Proteiniborus sp. DW1: one gene and its partner. The protein of the gene in region 2 binds, or shares a complex with, the protein of the main gene of each other region. Links are inferred from orthologs where the notes say so. Each region holds a gene or a part of one and is shown on either strand. Other genes may lie near its edges.

Evidence for each region.
Region 1: the proteins of dnaG (region 2) and dnaB are in contact, whole or in part, in a crystal structure (PDB 2R6A), measured with the Geobacillus stearothermophilus proteins. The link is inferred for Proteiniborus sp. DW1 from one-to-one orthologs. Residues at the interface, in WP_049624496.1 of Geobacillus stearothermophilus: Lys456, Leu457, Leu458, Pro459, Ala460, Asn463, Ala464, Leu467, Leu535, Leu536, Ile537, Ala538, Gln544, Glu545, Asp548, Tyr549, His552; in WP_033016901.1 of Geobacillus stearothermophilus: Ser13, Glu15, Ala16, Gln18, Glu91, Leu92, Asp94, Ala95, Val96, Pro97, Thr98, Ala99, Ala100, Asn101, Tyr104, Tyr105, Ile108.

Annotation. Positions count from the first base shown.
Region 1 is NZ_FMDO01000058.1:49,297-52,846, reverse strand. Bases 1-2,867 are described here. They hold dnaB (replicative DNA helicase), read left to right. Parts: upstream 1-695; coding sequence 696-2,039; downstream 2,040-2,867. Other genes in these bases: DW1_RS14500 (GNAT family N-acetyltransferase), read left to right, coding at 2,081-2,659; rplI (50S ribosomal protein L9), read left to right, coding at 167-616; DW1_RS14515 (DHH family phosphoesterase), read left to right, coding at 1-167. UniProt on the Escherichia coli protein: The main replicative DNA helicase, it participates in initiation and elongation during chromosome replication. Travels ahead of the DNA replisome, separating dsDNA into templates for DNA synthesis.
Region 2 is NZ_FMDO01000039.1:41,773-47,503, reverse strand. What follows is about bases 2,839-5,731. They hold dnaG (DNA primase), read left to right. Parts: upstream 2,839-3,318; coding sequence 3,319-5,145; downstream 5,146-5,731. Other genes in these bases: rpoD (RNA polymerase sigma factor RpoD), read left to right, coding at 5,171-5,731; DW1_RS10100 (deoxyguanosinetriphosphate triphosphohydrolase), read left to right, coding at 2,839-3,166. Also shown: DW1_RS10115 (glycine--tRNA ligase), read left to right, coding at 1-270; DW1_RS10110 (helix-turn-helix transcriptional regulator), read left to right, coding at 509-1,138; DW1_RS10105 (pyruvate, water dikinase regulatory protein), read left to right, coding at 1,152-1,967; more of DW1_RS10100, read left to right, coding at 2,150-2,838. UniProt on the Escherichia coli protein: RNA polymerase that catalyzes the synthesis of short RNA molecules used as primers for DNA polymerase during DNA replication.

The sequences.
Region 1 (3,550 bases), on a different replicon or contig from region 2:
GTGGAAGGTCCCTAGGTGATATTAGTGTACAACTTATACTAGAAAAGCTAGGTGGCGGTGGTCATTTAGCGGTGGCTGGAGCCCAGCTAGATAATGTGGATATAGATGAAGCAGAAGAAATGCTAAAAGAAGCAATAAGAGAATATTTTGAGGAAGGTGAAAAATAATGAAGGTTATTTTACTTCAAGATGTAAAAGGACTAGGCAAAAAAGGAGAAATAGTTAACGCAAAGGATGGATATGCAAGAAACTTTTTATTTCCTAAAAATCTTGCTAAGGAAGCAACAGAGGGAAATGTGAAAGTATTAGAAGAACAAAAAGCTGCAAAGAGAATTAAAGAGGAAGAGGAGCTTGCTAAAGCTAAAGAACTAGCAGAAAAGATATCAGAATTGACTGTAGAGTTAAAAGGAAAATCAGGTGAAAATGGGAAGCTATTTGGTTCCATAACAACAAAAGATGTATCAGATGCACTTAAAAAGCAACATAATATAGACATAGATAAAAGAAAAATGGACATTGAAGGTGGGAACATAAAGACTATAGGAACTACCATAGTAGATGTAAAGGTATATCCTAATGTTTCAGCAAAATTGAAGGTAAAAGTAACAGAGGAATAGACTAGACATTACAAGATACTTGATGCACTTACTCATCTAGTATCTTGTGTTCGTTATACACAGTTAAAGAGGTGATAGTATGTCAACCGAAATGCAAGCATTAGGCAGAGTACCTCCTCATAGCATTGAAGGTGAACAGTCAGTATTAGGTTCAATGATACTTGATAAAAATGCAATAATAGCAGCTACAGAGATATTAAAGCCTAGCGATTTTTATAAGGAAGCTCATAGGGAAATATATGAGGCAATTTTAGAAATCTATAATAGAGATGAGCCAGTAGATTTAATAACTTTGTCTGATGAGCTTAAAAAAAGGAATACCTTAGATGCTGTAGGAGGAATTTTATATCTTGCAGATTTATCTGAGGCTATTTCTACTACTGCCAACATAAGATTTTATTGTGAAATAGTTGAAGAAAAATCAATACTAAGAAGACTCATTAGTGCTTCTAATGATATTATAGCAAAGGGATATGAAGCAGATGAAGATATAAATGTAATCATAGACGCAGCAGAGAAAAAAATATTTGAGATTACTCAAAAAAGAAGTAGTGAAGGGTTGGATCCTATAAAAGAAGTGCTTCTTGAAAGTTTCTCTAGAATTGAGCAAATGGCATTAAATAAGAGTGATTTGACTGGGCTTACAACAGGTTTTATAGATTTGGATCAAAAGACATCAGGCCTCCAAAAATCTGACCTTGTCCTTGTCGCAGCTAGACCATCTATGGGTAAGACTGCCTTTTCCGTTAATCTTTCAGTTAATGCTGCATTAAAAGGAAATGCATCGGTAGCCATATTTAGTCTTGAGATGTCAAAAGAACAGTTGGTACAGCGTATGTTAAGTTCTGAATCTCATGTGGAACTACAGAAGATAATAAATGGTAGACTAGATGAAGAAGATTGGCCAAAGCTTTTAAGGGCCATGGGACCACTGTCTCAAGCTAAAATATTTATTGATGATACACCAGGTATTACTTTAATGGAAATGAAGGCTAAGTGCAGGAGACTTAAGATGGAGAAGGGTTTAGACCTTATAATGATAGATTACTTGCAGCTAATGTCAGGTGAAGGAAGAAATGAAAATAGGCAGCAAGAAATTTCAGCTATTTCAAGAGGATTAAAAGGGTTGGCTAAGGAGATGGATTGTCCAGTAATAGCCCTATCACAGCTATCTCGTGCACCTGAAATTAGGGCTGATCATAGACCTATACTTTCAGATCTTCGTGAATCTGGAGCCATAGAGCAGGATGCTGATATTGTAATGTTTCTATATAGAGATGATTATTATCACCCTGATTCTGAAAAGAAAAATATTGGGGAAGTTATTATAGCAAAACATCGTAATGGACCTACAGGTACTGTAGAGCTAGTATTTATGGGAGAATACACCAAGTTTTTAAATTTAGAAAAACCGAGACAATAGAAAATTGTGAAACCACACTCTAAAATCAGGGGGAGAGGCTAGTGTGTGAAGTAAGAGGAAATAGGGTTAAGGTAAGGTTGCTGACATATGAAGATGTGCTTGAGATGAGAAACTGGGGTAAGCATGATGATCCATTATTTAAGGACTATAATTTTCCGAATTTTAGTGATGATGAGGTTAGAAGCTGGTTTAATTATAGGACTTCTAGAAAAAATACTAGATGTTTTTCAGTTTTAGATGAGGAAGATAGAATGATAGGCTATATAAATATAAGGAACATCAAAAAGATAATGAGAGCTGCTAGACTTGGCATAGTATTTAATCCTGATGTACTGAATAGAGGATATGGTTCTGACGCATTAATGGCCGTATTAGGTTATTATTTTGATGTTATGAAAATGAATACCTTGTATTTAGATGTGGCTAAATTTAATAAGCGTGCAATAAGATGCTATGAAAAATGTGGATTCAAAATAACACGAGAGTACCAATCAAAGCACTCAAACCTTATGGAGCAAGCATACGATGAGAAAAGTCATGTATGGAATGAAGAGTATTTTACAATCAAAAATAATATAGTTTATTGTAAATACTATGAGATGAAGGTTCAAAAAAGGTAATCTATATATGTCTTATCCACATAATAGTATCGAACATTTGTGCATATGTCTGTTAGTATGTGGATAAGTCAATTGATTTTTTTAAAAAACTGTGGATAAAAATAGGTTTGGCGCATAAGCTAAACCTATTTTTATAAGGAATAGAAAAGTTTTACTCTGTAATTCTTATAACCAAGAGCCTTCTATTAATGAGCTTCAATAAAAGTCTTTTTGATTTATAAAAATTTGATGGATAATTTTTTGTAGTTATTTTTATAGCAGATATTAAAGCCTTGCTTAGGTGTTATTATTTAAAGAACCTGATCTTATATTCTCCAAGAATAGCTTACTTAGTTTTATATCATCTTTATAAAAGCGTATTTAGACTGTATATATTTTGGGACATATTACCTTTTAAAAATTATAAAAAAACTGTTGACATTGGTTGTCCTATGCTGTAATATATTAAGAGTAGTCCAAAAAAGACTTGACCCATTAGCTCAGTCGGTAGAGCACCTGACTTTTAATCAGGGTGTCCCGCGTTCGAGTCGCGGATGGGTCACCATTAATGGCCCTATGGTCAAGCGGTTAAGACATCGCCCTTTCACGGCGGTAACCCGGGTTCGAATCCCGGTAGGGTCACCATAAAATAATGGGCGCATAGCTCAGCTGGGAGAGCACCTGCCTTACAAGCAGGGGGTCATAGGTTCGAGCCCTATTGCGCCCACCATTATACTGCAAAGCAATAAATTAATTACTACCTGGCCTGGTAGTTCAGTTGGTTAGAATGCCAGCCTGTCACGCTGGAGGTCGAGGGTTCGAGTCCCTTCCAGGTCGCCATTTTAAAGTAAGGAATATGCTGGCGTAGCTCAATTGGCAGAGCAACTGACTTGTAATCAGTAGGTTGAGGGT
Region 2 (5,731 bases):
GTTCTTCCTCTTACAAAAAAATTGAATGAACCTGCATTAGACCTTTACAATAAGCTATTAAAGAAATTTAATGTTGATTATGATGAATCTGGTAGCATTGGTAAAAGATATAGAAGACATGACGAAATAGGAACTCCTTTGTGTATAACATATGACTTTGATTCACTTGAAGATAATTGTGTAACTATAAGAAATAGAGATACAATGGAACAACAAAGGGTTAAGATAGAAGATTTAGAAAGAATTATAGAAGAGAAGATAGAATTTTAAATTTTATTGATTAAAAGACCCTTTTAGCTACTAAGTATGAACAATAGGCTCAATATCTAGCCATTGTCATTCTAGGTAAAGCCGAGGGTCTATTTTTATGGAATATGATATAATTTGATTTAACTACATTAAAGCATATCTTATCGTATTTTATGACTTTTTAGTACCTATGGATTTATTTTATAAATTCTGTTAAAATAACCTTAGAATATACCCAAAAGTTGAAGGGGTGATTAATATACAGCTTTCAGAAAGACAGGAAAGGATAATAGATATAGTTAAGACTAGTCAGCCAATAACTAGTGAAGAAATAGCTAAAAAGCTAGACCTCACTAGAGCTACTATAAGACCAGACTTAGCAATATTGACTATGTCAGGAATACTTGATGCAAGACCTAAGGTTGGTTATTTTTATAGTGGAAAAGAAGCTTTTTCATTTCTTCTAGAACAGATAAAAAGTATAAATGTTTCGGAAATAAAATCAGTGCCTATTGTGGTAGATGAACAGACTACAGTTTACAATGCTATAGTCACATTGTTCTTAGAAGATGTTGGTTCTATTTATGTTACATCAGATGGATTATTAACTGGAGTATTATCAAGGAAGGATTTTCTAAAAAATGCTATTGGTGGTATTGATTTGAATAATATTCCTGTAGGCGTTATTATGACAAGGATGCCTAATATAATTACTATTACACCTAAAGAAAGTGTTTTAGATGCTGCAACTAAAATAATTGAACACCAAGTTGACAGTTTACCAGTAGTTGAAGAGGCTTCTATAAATAATAAAAGCGGGTATAGAATAATAGGAAGAGTTTCTAAAACTAATGTAATAAGAGTATTTGTAGATTTATGCAATAGCTGATAGGAGGTTAAGTATGGGTAAGAGTACCATAATATATGTATTATCTGACTCAATAGGAGAGACAGGTGAACAAGTAGCTAAGGCTGCTATTAGTCAGTTTAATTCAGGAAAGTATGAAACGAGAAGATTTCCTTTTATTACAGATGAGGAGCAAATATTAGAAGTTTTTGAGGAAGCAAAACATGAGAGATGTATAATAGTATTTACTATTGTAATTGAAAGATTAAGAGTATTCATATTAGAGAAGGCTAAAGAGTATAATATCCAAGTTATTGATCTTTTAACTCCAGTACTTGACTCTCTTAAAAGCATAGTTGGTATGGAACCGAAAAGAGAAGCTGGAATAATTAGAAAATTAGACGAGCAGTACTTTAGAAAGGTTGAGGCAGTAGAATTTGCAGTAAAATATGATGATGGAAAAGATACAAGGGGGATAAAAAAAGCTGATATTGTACTGGTGGGAATTTCTAGAACATCAAAAACTCCTCTTAGTATGTATTTAGCGCATAAAAACCTGAAGGTGGCCAATGTTCCATTAGTACCGGAAGTACCACCGCCAGATGAGTTATTTGAACTAGATTCTAAAAAAATAATAGGATTAACTGCAAATCCTATTAAATTAAATGAAATTAGACAAGAGAGACTAAGGGCTTTAGGATTAAGCAACAATGCTAACTATGCAAGTATGGATAGGATTAGAGTCGAGTTAGAGTATTCTGATAAAATCATGAAAAAGTTAGGATGCCCTGTTATAGATGTATCAACTAAGGCGGTTGAAGAAACAGCAGGTATTATTTTAGAAATGATAAAGCTTACTAGTGAAATATAAGATGTTTTGTGAGTATTGCATTCAATGCAGTACTCTTTTTGCTTTATCCATATTGTTATTTAAATCTATGGATAAAGTTTTAAATCAATAAAGGATTATGGGTAATTTTGTGGTATATATATAATAAAATTATTTTTATTGGCAAAACTCAAGATACTAATTATTCAGGAAGGTGCAGATTTATGAATATTAGAATAGAAACAGAAAAAATGGAAAGTATTCTTCTTTCAAAATATGCAACCCTAAGTAAGAATTCAAGAGGGAGACAAATTGAAGAAGAAAAGTGTTCCATTAGGACTGATTTTCAAAGGGATAGGGACAGAATTATTCATTCCAAGGCCTTTAGAAGACTAAAGCATAAAACCCAAGTCTTTATTGCACCTGAAGGAGATCACTATAGAACAAGGCTAACTCATACATTAGAGGTATCTCAAATTTCTAGAACAATTGCAAGAGCTTTACGACTAAATGAAGATTTAACTGAGGCTATTGCATTAGGACATGATCTGGGACATACTCCTTTTGGACATACAGGTGAAAATGTACTAGATGAAATCCATAGAAATGGTTTTAAACATAATGTTCAAAGTCTTAGAGTAGTTGACTTGCTTGAGAGCACCAGAAAATTAAGGGGCTTAAATCTCACCTATGAAGTAAGAGATGGAATATTAAATCATACAGGAGACTCTCTAGCTGTAACATTAGAAGGGCAAATAATCAAATTTGCTGATAGAATAGCTTACATCAATCATGATATAGACGATTCACTGAGGGCAAATATTATTTCAGAGGACATGTTACCTAGAGACTGTTTAAAGATGTTAGGAGAGAAGCATGGAGAAAGGATTAATACCATGATAAAAGATGTTATACTTAATAGCTACAATAAGGATAAAATTAGTATGAGTGAGGAAGTGAAATATTATACAGACAAGTTAAGGGATTTTATGTTTAAAAACGTCTACTTAAATAGAAAAGCTAAAAGTGAAGAAGAAAAGGCAAAAAAAATAATCAGACTTCTTTATGAATATTATATGAATAATTTTGATGAACTGCCAAGGGAGCATAAAAGCATTTATGATGACTTGGATTGTAATCAAGAGGATATGGTATGTGACTATATTGCTGGAATGACAGATAGATATGTAATTAATAAATACAAAGAAATCTTTGTGCCCAAATCATGGAATCAATATTAAAAAGAAGGAGATTAGAGAATTATGTCGAATATAATTCTGGATGTTTTTGAATTTCCGTATACTATATACTATAAATAGAATATTAAAATAGACTTAAACAATAAGAAGGAAAATGAACTTTTATGACGAATAGTAAAACAAAGGTGGTTTAAATGCCATATATTTTAGATGAGAATATTATAAGAGATATTAGGGAAAGTAATGACATAGTAGATGTTATCACTGAGTATATTACACTAAAACATGCAGGAGCAAATTTTATTGGATTATGCCCATTTCATAATGAAAAGACACCTTCGTTTTCTGTTTCTCCTTCTAAGCAAATATACCATTGTTTTGGATGTGGAGAAGGTGGAGATGTCATATCATTTATTATGAAATACACAAATTTAGACTTTATTGAAGCAGTAAAATTATTGGCAAATAGGGTGAATATAACAATAGATGAAAAAGAAGCAAATGTAGATTTAAAAACTAAAAAAGATAAAGAAATTGCAACTAATATAAATAAAGAGGTTGCAAGATATTTTCATAATAACTTGTTAAATGACAGAAGTGCTCTAGATTATCTATATAATAGAGGATTGAAAGAAAAAACCATAAGAGCATATGGAATTGGATATTCAAGAGATAGCTGGGATGATGTATTATCTTTTTTGTTAAATAGAGGATATTCATTAGAACAGATTGAGAAGTCAGGTCTGGTTGTAAAGCATAGTGATGGTAATAGATACTATGATAGATTTAGGGGAAGAATTATGTTTCCTATAATAGATACTAGGGGACGTGTAATTGGCTTTGGAGGGAGAACAACTGGGAATGCTCAGCCTAAGTACTTAAATTCTCCTGATACATCAGCTTTCTCTAAAGGAAATAATCTTTATGGTTTAAATATTGCAAAAAAGTATTGCAGAAACAAAATTATTTTAGTAGAAGGATATATGGATGTAATCTCACTTTACCAACATGGAATAAATTACTGTGTTGCATCATTAGGAACTGCTTTAACACCTAATCAATCTAAGTTGTTAAAAAGATATAGTAATGATATTTATATATGCTATGATTCAGACAATGCAGGGTTAAATGCTGCAAGTAGAGCTTTAGATATTTTGAAAGAAGAGAAGATAGAAGCAAAGGTAATTCTTCTTCCTGAAGGTAAAGACCCAGATGAATTTGTAAAAGAAAATGGAATGGATAGATTTCAATATTTTTTAAATAACGCATACAATTATTTAGATTTTAAAATTTTATTTTATAAAAAAAGATATAATCTAAATACTTTAGAAGGTAAAATTGACTTTACTAAAGAAATATCTAATATGCTTAAAGAAGTTGAAAGTCCTATAGAACGCGATGCTTATATTAATAAAGTGTCTTTAGAAACCAATATATCTATAGAAGCAATTAAAGAAGAAATAAAGCAGAAGGGACAGATTAATTCCAGTATTAAGGACAAGTATATTAATAATAATTATAGGAATACTAATAAATATAATATTTTGCCAGTGAAGTACAATCTTGAGCCAGGACATTTAATGGCGGAGAAGAATTTATTAAATTTTTTAATTAAAGACAAAAAAATATATAACCATATAAAAGGAAGATTTTTGCCCAGTGATTTTTTAGATCAAGTGTATAGGAGAGTTGCTGAAATTATATTTGATGCATATGACAATGAAGAAGAAATACATCTAGATAGAATCATTGCTTACTTTGAAGGAGAAGAGCTTGAAAAACTTAAAGAAGTTATTAACTTAGAAGATGACTTTGATGAAGATGAAAAAGTCAAAGCTGCAGACGATTATATAAAAAAAATAAATTATTATGAATTAAAAATTCAGAAGAATGATATCAAGGAGCAAATTGCCAATATACAGAATAACAAGGATAGTTTTAAAGGAGATGTTGAGAAATTAATACGAGAACTATGTTTAAAAATAATCGAAATAGACAAGGAACTAAAGCTACATCAGTAGTCTTTGCTGAAGGGAGGGGACTAAAATGAACAATTCAGAAAAGCAAAAAGAACCAAGTATGGGCATTGTTAAAGGCCTGATAGATAAAGGAAAAAAGCAAGGAATGCTCTCATATAAAGAAATTATGGATACTCTTGAGGAATTAGATCTGGATACTGATCAAATAGATGAAGTATATCAAAATTTCGAAGAAATGGGAATAGATATAGTAGGTGATAAAGAAGAAGATATATTGATTGATAAAGATATGGAAGACGATGAGATAATAGACATTGAAAAAGAAGATTTATCACCTCCAAAAGGAATTAGTGTAGATGACCCTGTTAGAATGTATCTTAAAGAAATAGGAAAGGTTCCATTACTTGATGCAGATGAAGAGACAGAATTAGCAATGAGAATGGAGCAAGGTGATGAAGAGGCTAAAAGAAGACTTGCTGAAGCAAATCTAAGACTAGTGGTTAGTATTGCTAAAAGATATGTAGGAAGAGGAATGCAATTTTTAGATCTTATTCAAGAAGGCAATCTTGGGCTTATCAAAGCAGTAGAAAAATTTGATTATAGAAAAGGATTTAAGTTTAGTACTTAT